DNA from 2 places in the Planococcus chinensis genome. Region 2 is predicted to be linked to the other one. Evidence: riboswitches for the same ligand, from Rfam matches in the RefSeq annotation. Region 2 holds a riboswitch; the other holds the start of a gene.

Region 1 (4,265 bases), on a different contig from region 2:
CTTCTACCCATTCAGCTGCCTCTTCCGGCAGCTGCAAGATTCTTTCCTCTGCCATTGTTCTCCGCCCTTTCCTGCTTTCTAATCGCATCTTATAAAAACTGCCTTCCGTATTGGAACCGGAAGGCAACCTGCTGTTAGTCGATGAGCCGGATGTTTTGGATGATGAAGCGGCTTTTCGGTATACTGGGCATGCGCACAAGGCTATGCTGCAAATTTTGCGCAGGGACGTCATAATCCAACCTTCGCACGATGAAATCGAAGCTTGCTTTCATCACTTCGACCGTTACCCATTCGCCTGCACAGCGATGCCCCATTTCATATTCGCCCCCGCCTTGCGGAATGAAGCTGAACGGGCTGCCGCTCCAACCGTAGAACCGCTCCGGCTTGAATACTTCCGGCTCCTCCCAGAGATCTGGGTGGTGGTTCGTTCCGTATAAATCCAAAAGCACGAGCGTGCCTTTCTTGAATTCGTAATCCTTCCAGATGAAATCCTTCCGCACTCTTGCTCCGGTAAAAGGGCCGAACGGATAATAGCGCCGGACTTCCTGCGCGAACCAGGTACTGAAATCCGGAGGGCCGTCTGAAAGCGCCGAACGGGTTTCAGGATGTTCGTGCATGGCTACTGCGCCGAATGTGATGTAGCGCCCGATTGCCACAATCGGACGGATGATATTCAAGATTTCGACCGCCGCCAGCCGGCTCGGCAATTTTTTGCCATCCGGCTGCGTGTACCAGGACATTTCAAAAAGCGCTGTTCCTGGTATGGCCGGCAACAGCCCTCTCCGGACCCCTTTGACCATCTTTTCTATCCATTCCTCCGAATTATCACGGGCAGTACGGCCTTTCCAATAGCGCGGACCCATTCCGCCGAAGGCATCAATCATGGCCCCCATATCCCTTGCCCGCGATTCCACTTCCTCTTTTTTCAGCGGCACGCCTGCAAAGCGGCACGCCACCCGCATCATCAGATGCTCTGCTTCTTTAAAAAATTCCACGGTCTCCTGCTGTTCCCATTCCCGGACAGCTCCCCGCCACTCTTCCGTTACGTAAATGTTCAAGGACTGCAACTGGGCCGGAGACATCAAAGACATGAAAAGGGCTTTCCGGCGCTTATGCTCGCCATCATCCAAGGTCTGGATGGCCTTTTCCCCGAAAAGGCTCCTTTGGATGCGCTTCGGCACCGCTCCTTTTCGGCGGAATTTGCTTTCATCATAAAAAAGGGCAGCCGCTTCTTCACCGGCCATGCAAATCACCTTCTGTCCAAGCAGGCGCATCTGGAAGACAGCCGACCCAAACTTCCGCGACCGGTTGGATATGAACAAATATCCTTCCGTCAACAAAGCTAGTGTATGGTCCGCCCCTTTTTCCAGGGGAATCGGCTTAATTGGTGCCATCTCCGGAACGCCTCCTTTTGCCGGGCTTTTCTTCCTAACTTACCCTTAGGCGAATTCTCTCAAACAAGGAAGGGGATATGGTGCAGGCCGCTATAGCAGCGGAGGAAAGAAGGATTTGACAGCCAATCAAAAGTCTTTTACTATGAGTTAGGTTGAAAGAATTTAATAACCCGGCGACGGGAGAGGTTCATAGCATTTCACCCTCTATAAAAAACTATGGATTGACGAAACTCAGCCAAATCCACATGCGATTCGGCTTTTTCTTTTTCCGTTTTTTATAGGCCTCTCTCAAGTCGGATACTTGAAGGAGGCCTTTTTAATGGCAGGAAGAAACGAAGACACACTGGACCACTTGTCGCTTCTCGGCAATCAAAACACGAAGTATAAATTCGAATACGATCCGGATATTCTGGAAGCGATTGATAATCTTCATACACGCGATTATTTCGTGAAGTTTAATTGCCCGGAATTCACTTCCCTTTGCCCGCAGACGGGACAGCCGGATTTCGCTACAATTTACTTGAGCTTTATTCCCGACAAGAAATTGGTGGAAAGCAAGTCGCTGAAATTATACCTATTCAGCTTCCGCAACCACGGCGATTTCCACGAAGACGTAGTCAACATCATCATGAACGATTTGATCAAATTGCTTGAACCGCGCTACATCGAAGTTTGGGGCAAATTCACACCGCGCGGCGGCTTGTCGATCGACCCTTACACCAATTACGGGAAACCTGGCACGAAATTCGAAGAAATGGCGTCGTACCGGATGATGAACCACGATATGAATCCGGAAACAATCACGAACCGCTGAAACCCAAAAGCCGGCCGCATGAATTTGCGGCCGGCTTTTGGGTTTCAGGTACCGAATAGAATAAGTGCTTCTTCATGTTACAGCTGTAGGAACAACTCCGAACTCTGTCTTAAAGGACTGCCCTTTGTTGTCTGCCGTTTTTTTCAAAACCAGTTCCGCAACGATCGGCAGGTGGTCGGATGCGTCCGTCTTAATCACAGATGCTCTTTCTGCTTGGACTTCCTGGTTGGCAAACACGTAATCGATCCGTGTCATCGGCTTTACATCCTCTTTTTCTGAAGCCGTTTGGACCGGTGTCGGGTATGTGCAGACATCCCCTTTCCCCAAATCCGAAAAGACATCATGGAACCGGCTGCTTAATCGCTGGATGTGCCGGTTTTCAGGCACCGCATTGAAATCGCCCGCGAGAATCTGAGGAAATCTGCTTTTTTCCGAAATCTCCAAAATCTGCTGAACATTCACTTGAAGCTCTTCTTCTTCCAATGACAAATGCGTACAGAAGAAATGAACAATAGCCCCTTTTACCTGAATTACGGCTTCCAGCATCCCCCGCTGTTCACCCGCCGCTCCAGGTCCGTCGATATTCACCATCAGATGGTTTTCCGTGTGCTGAATCGGATACTTGCTTAAAATAGCATTGCCGTATTGGCGTCTTGGCATGGCCGGGTCCAACGGGTCCAAATCCAGATTCGGGCCGAATGCGGCATTCATGCCCAAGCGTTTTTCAAACCAGCTGACCTGATCACAGAATGAGCTGCGGGCCGTAAAGCATCGGTCGACTTCCTGTAAACCGACGATATCCGGCTGTGCTTGTTCGATGACACGCGCTGTTTTTTCAAGATCGACTTTATTGTCCATCCCGAGGCCGTGGGCTACATTGAATGACATGACTTTAAGGGGCACCGTGGGCGGTATGCTGCTGTCTTCCATTTGAACCTCTCCTTCATGACTGGCAATAATCCGAGGCTTGAGGGTCTTTGATGCATTGATTGTAGCAAAAAAGCATCAAAAACGCTTCTGTTTATCCTTTTTTTCGCAAAAAAATAAAAGCAGCCAAAATGGGCTTTGGGCTGCTGGGCAAAGGCTATATTTTTTGGAGTGCTGATGGAGCTTTCGGCAAAACCGGCGTTTTTGCCGTCTCGAGGATAAAGTCTGCGCTGATCGGCAAATGGTCGGACACGGCTGTTTCGATGGCTGCCGCCCCAACCGCCTGGAGTTGATCGTCGGAGAAAATATAATCGATCCGGGTTGCAGGCTTGTAGCTTTCGCCAGTTATCGGGTTGCTGTAGCGCGTCGGGTACGTATAAGCATCCCCTTTTTTCACTTTCAGAAAAGCATCGGTCAAAGAGCGGTTCAGCCGCCCTATCCCTTCATGATCCGGCGGTGCATTGAAATCCCCCAGCAGGACATGCGGCAATTGGCATTGCTTCGTCAAGCTGAGCAGTTCATCGATGCTCACTTTCAATTCTTCTTCTTTTAAGGCCAAATGCGTATTGAACACATGGATGAGGTTGCCTTTCATTTCCACTACGACTTCGAGAACACCGCGCTGTTCGTTATTGCCGAAATCGGAGGGAACCGGCGTCAGCGGGTGGTTTTCCACATATTTAATCGGATATTTACTTAAGATGGCATTGCCGTACTGCCGCCTCGGATGGCCGGTCCGTACCGGGTCCATATCAAGGTTCGCGCCGAACGCCGTGTACATGCCAAGGCGGCCTCCGAGCCACGCCACTTGGTCCACAAAAGAACTGCGTGACGAAAAATAGCGGTCCACTTCCTGAAGGGCGATGATATCAGCATCTGCTCCCTCGATCACCAGGGCCGTCTTTTCCAGATTCACGCGCCCGTCCATTCCTAAACCGTGAGCAATGTTAAATGACATGATTTTAACAGGAACATTCGCTTCAACCTGTTTCTCACTCATACAATTCTCTCCTTTTGGCTCTTTCTAAGCACCGGCAAACAACTTGTTGCCTTGAGTATAGCAAGCCAAGGTTTCGCCAGAGTTACCCCCGTGTAAAACATTGTTAAGAATATGTAAAAAGCAGCCCTGC
Region 2 (4,265 bases):
ATCCAGTCTGCCGGCATTCTCCACGGTGCCATGCGTATTGACCACTTGCTCCACATCCGGCTCGCCGCTTCCGTTGCCGGCTATCGTGCCGGGTTCTTCTTTCCCACAGCCGGCGAGCAGCAGGAAAAGGAGAAGAGCAACTGCATTCTGTTTCCGCATGCCGATCACCTTCCTTTACTCATTAGACGGGAACAACTGAAAAAAATTACAGAAGCCATCGTGATTATTTAAGCCAGCTGTCCAAAAATCCGCTTTGGTCGCCTTCAAAATACGCTTCGAAAAACTGCTTGAATTTATCCGTATTCACGTAGTCGAATTGAAATTCCCTGTAATACGCAGACAGGAATTGGAGCGCTTCTTCCTGGCCACCCCGCTCCTCAAAAAAGTTCCGGAGCGTCAGCGGTGCGGCTCCGTAGACTGTCGATAAATACTGTGCGCCGGCGAATTCATCCAGCGGCAAATTGGCGTACTTTTCCTGGCGGTATGCATTCGCTGCAGCCTCCGCAGAACTGAAGCCGTATTCTTCGTCCCCGTAATAATCCGACAAGAACAGCGAAGCGGCAAATTCCGTGATGCTTTCGTCAATCCATGCATCCTCAAACGGATCATTGCCGACGATGTAATAAAACCATTGGTGTGCGATTTCGTGGACCAGCACGGAATCCAGAGCCTCCCAAGTGGTTGCAACTTCAATGATGTTCGGGTATTCCATATAGCCGTCATTTCCGACGATATCGAGTTCCGGGAACGGATTGTCCCCGATCCGTTCTTCGAAAAACACGTAAGCCGCTTCCGCCATGACCGCCGACTCCTCCAGAAGCTCCGGGTCGTCCGGCATGAACAAGCGGAGCTCGGCTCCTTCAACGGATACCGTTTCATGAATCCACTCTTCCGGGTCCATCAACGCGAGATAGAAATCTTTGATGCGGTCCCCCTCGAGCGTCCCTGAAACGGATGGCTTCACTTCGCCGTCCGTGGCAGAACTCGCGACCAAATACTCCCGTGGCAATTGATAGTCTATCCGGAAGTCCCCAAATCCGGTATGGTAGGATTCGCCGTCCATGTCAAACGGTTCGATATCCCAGCCATTGTCGAACTGGGCAAGCATCGGGTACCACTGGGCCAAAAAGAAATTGTTGCCGTCCTGGGACAGCCGCATGCCGTTTTCCGGAAGTGCCAGTGAATAGAGCACTTGGATGGCTTCTTTCTCTCCAGGCTCAAGCGGCTCCGCGAGTTCCACCAGCAGCTCATTGTTTTCAAGCTCGTACTCTACCTCTTCATCTCCAACCTTTATGGAGCTGATAGCCGTTTCGGCAGCTTCCTGCGGCAAGTCCGGTGTTTCATCGGAATTCAGGGCATTGGGCACAAAGTAGAACCCGATGTCATCGAACGGCCTCTCCGTTTCATTGGCCACTTCGATGACGGTCCTGATCTGAAATTCATCCCTTTCATTTAGGGAAAGTTCGATCTCGTAAGTTGCACTGGCGCCCATAGCGGTGTTTCCGTTTTCACCTTCTCCATTTTCCTTAAAATAAAAATACCAGACGGTTAATGCAATGATTGCGGCAATTCCCGCGGCTATAACGATCCAAATCCTGCTGCTGATCCTCATGTTGTCTCTCCTATCTCTGGACCGCTTTGAATAACCCAATCCGCCCGTTCTTTCGGCCTTACGATTTCTTCATAATACTGCTCCGCTTTCCAGTACCTGTCGGCAAACTTTCTACTATTCCGCTTTGCTGCTTCGGATTCCCGCTCGAACCGCTGCTCTTTGGGACAATCCAAGTAGAAGGCGGCGTCAAAATAACGCCGCCATTCCGGTCGTTGAAGAAATACACCTTCAATCAGGACAATCCCGGCTGCCGGAAGCCGGATTTTCTTGCTGACATGACTATCCAAGCCGCTATCATAAAAAGCAAGACTGATTTCCGTTTCGGTTTTCAATTTGCCGAAGAATTGTTCTTGAAGGGTTTCGATTTCCCATTGCAGAAAATAATATTCCTGCCATTCGTCGCGCCCGGTTCCGTACCGTCGCATTCGTTCGACGATCAAGTCATCGATATGGAACAGTTTGTAAGGTATATTCTGTACTGACAAATATTCCGCTATACTCTTTGATAAAGTTGTTTTGCCGGAGCGGCTAAGCCCGTCGATTGCAATGACCGTTCGGCCTTCTGGCTGCTTTGCCCATACTTCACCCAGAGCTTTTTTCACTTTTTCCATGTCTTCCGTTTCCAGCCTTCCATAATGTACTCCTGTAAGTGATTCGACAAAAGCGCGGCTTTCCCTTTAGCCATGGATGAAACAGCCGTACCATTTATATGCAGCCCTATGTTATTATTAACGATGTTGTGAAAAAAAGAGGTTCGCAAACTCCCTCTCTAAAAAACTAAGGAGATGTTCAATATGAAAAAGGAAAAAGCGGTTGTCGTTTTCAGCGGCGGCCAAGACAGTACAACTTGCCTATTTTGGGCAATAGAGAACTTCAGCGAAGTAGCGACTGTGACATTCGATTATGGGCAGCGCCATTCAGCTGAAATTCAATGTGCACAAAAAATCGCCGATGAACTCGGCGTTTCATTCAAAGTGCTCGACATGACCTTGATCAACCAATTATCAGCGAACGCGCTGACGCGTGATGACATCGAAGTTTCCGCTAAAGAAGGCGAACTGCCTTCAACGTTCGTCCCCGGCAGAAACCATCTTTTCCTGTCGTTTGCAGCAGTCTATGCCGATGCCATCGGAGCCCGCCATCTGGTAACGGGTGTCAGCCAAACCGATTTCAGCGGCTATCCCGATTGCCGGGACACGTTTATCCGGTCGCTGAACGTGACATTGAATCTGGCGATGGACAAGCAATTCATCATCCACACGCCGCTCATGTGGCTGGATAAATCCCAAGTCTGGGCCCTTTCCGATCAGCTTGGCGCATTGGACTTTGTGCAGGAGAAGACTTTGACCTGCTATAACGGCATTCCAAGCACAGGCTGCGGCGAATGCCCGGCGTGCGTTTTGCGCAACGAAGGGTTGGCCGAATATAAAACACGGAAAGCCGCAGGTGAGCCCGTATGATGCAGCAATTCTACCCCTCCGTCCCGCATGATTACCGGTTCGAGCTGAACAAGGACCTGAACTTCTCAGCTGCGCATTTCATTCCGAGTGCAGACGCCGGCCAGTGCCAGGAAATGCACGGCCACACCTATTTCGTCAATGTGACAATCGGCGGCGATGAACTCGATGCAACCGGATTTTTGATTGACTTCAAAAAACTCAAACGGGCAATCCATAAGAAATACGACCATTCGGTGCTGAACAACCATCCCGAATTTGAAAACAAGTTTCCGACAACCGAGTTGCTGGCCGAGCAGATCTGGCACAGCATCCAAGAGCTCCTGAAAGCGACAGACAACCGGCCGGACTGCCTTCAAATCATCGTCCGCGAAACACCGACCAGCTACGTCGTCTACCGCCCGCGCAAGGAGGACCTCCAGTGAAGATACCGGTAATGGAAGTGTTCGGCCCGACGATCCAAGGCGAAGGCATGGTCATGGGACAGAAAACGATGTTCGTGCGCACAGCCGGATGCGATTATTCCTGCTCTTGGTGCGATTCTAAATTCACTTGGGACGGCACCGGCACGAGTGTCTCGAAAAAGCCTGAACAAATCATAGAAGAATTGAAAGCAATCGGCGGCGGCGCTTTTTCGCACGTCACGATTTCCGGCGGAAACCCGGCGCTCCATAAAGGCATCGGCCAATTGGTCGAGCTTTGCCATGAAAACGGCTGGAAAGTCGGCGTTGAAACGCAAGGTTCGTTTTGGCAGGACTGGATGCGTGAAATCGATGACATCACCTTATCGCCGAAACCCCCAAGTTCCGGCATGCAGACCGATTTTACGAAACTCGATTTCTTTATTGAAAACTTGGCAGAGGCCAACGCGACATTGAAAGTTGTCATATTCGACGAAGAAGATTTCAAATATGCAGAAGATCTCCACCTGCGCTATCCGGCAGTCCCGTTCTTTTTGCAGACGGGCAATAGCGACACCTCTACAACGGATGATGCCCTATTGACTGCGTCGTTATTAGAGCGCTACGAATGGCTGATTAGCCTGGCTGTCCGCTCCCATATCATGAATGATGCCAAAGTGCTCCCGCAGCTTCATACCCTGGTTTGGGGCAATAAACGCGGCGTCTAAATAAAAAACGTGAAATCGGCAAGCCGATTTCACGTCAGACTGTAGACAAAGTCTAATTTAAATTAAT

What was found. Region 2 has a riboswitch for preQ1 ahead of queC (7-cyano-7-deazaguanine synthase QueC). Riboswitches for the same ligand answer to the same signal wherever they lie in the genome.
Region 1: it holds a riboswitch for preQ1, as region 2 does, so the genes downstream of both, queF (preQ(1) synthase) here and queC (7-cyano-7-deazaguanine synthase QueC) in region 2, are expected to answer to the same signal.

The regions. Positions count from the first base shown of each region.
Region 1 is NZ_JBHUFW010000012.1:53,302-57,566, reverse strand. It holds gene ACFSDB_RS15715 (phosphotransferase family protein) at 1-55, opposite strand, end outside; gene ACFSDB_RS15710 (cytochrome P450) at 135-1,394, opposite strand; PreQ1 riboswitch class I at 1,571-1,618, shown strand; gene queF (preQ(1) synthase) at 1,714-2,208, shown strand; gene ACFSDB_RS15700 (endonuclease/exonuclease/phosphatase family protein) at 2,281-3,138, opposite strand; gene ACFSDB_RS15695 (endonuclease/exonuclease/phosphatase family protein) at 3,293-4,135, opposite strand.
Region 2 is NZ_JBHUFW010000011.1:110,435-114,699, reverse strand. It holds gene ACFSDB_RS13175 (DUF4362 domain-containing protein) at 1-159, opposite strand, end outside; gene ACFSDB_RS13170 (M1 family metallopeptidase) at 224-1,612, opposite strand; gene ACFSDB_RS13165 (kinase) at 1,609-2,223, opposite strand; PreQ1 riboswitch class I at 2,356-2,399, shown strand; gene queC (7-cyano-7-deazaguanine synthase QueC) at 2,407-3,072, shown strand; gene queD (6-carboxytetrahydropterin synthase QueD) at 3,069-3,494, shown strand; gene queE (7-carboxy-7-deazaguanine synthase QueE) at 3,506-4,198, shown strand.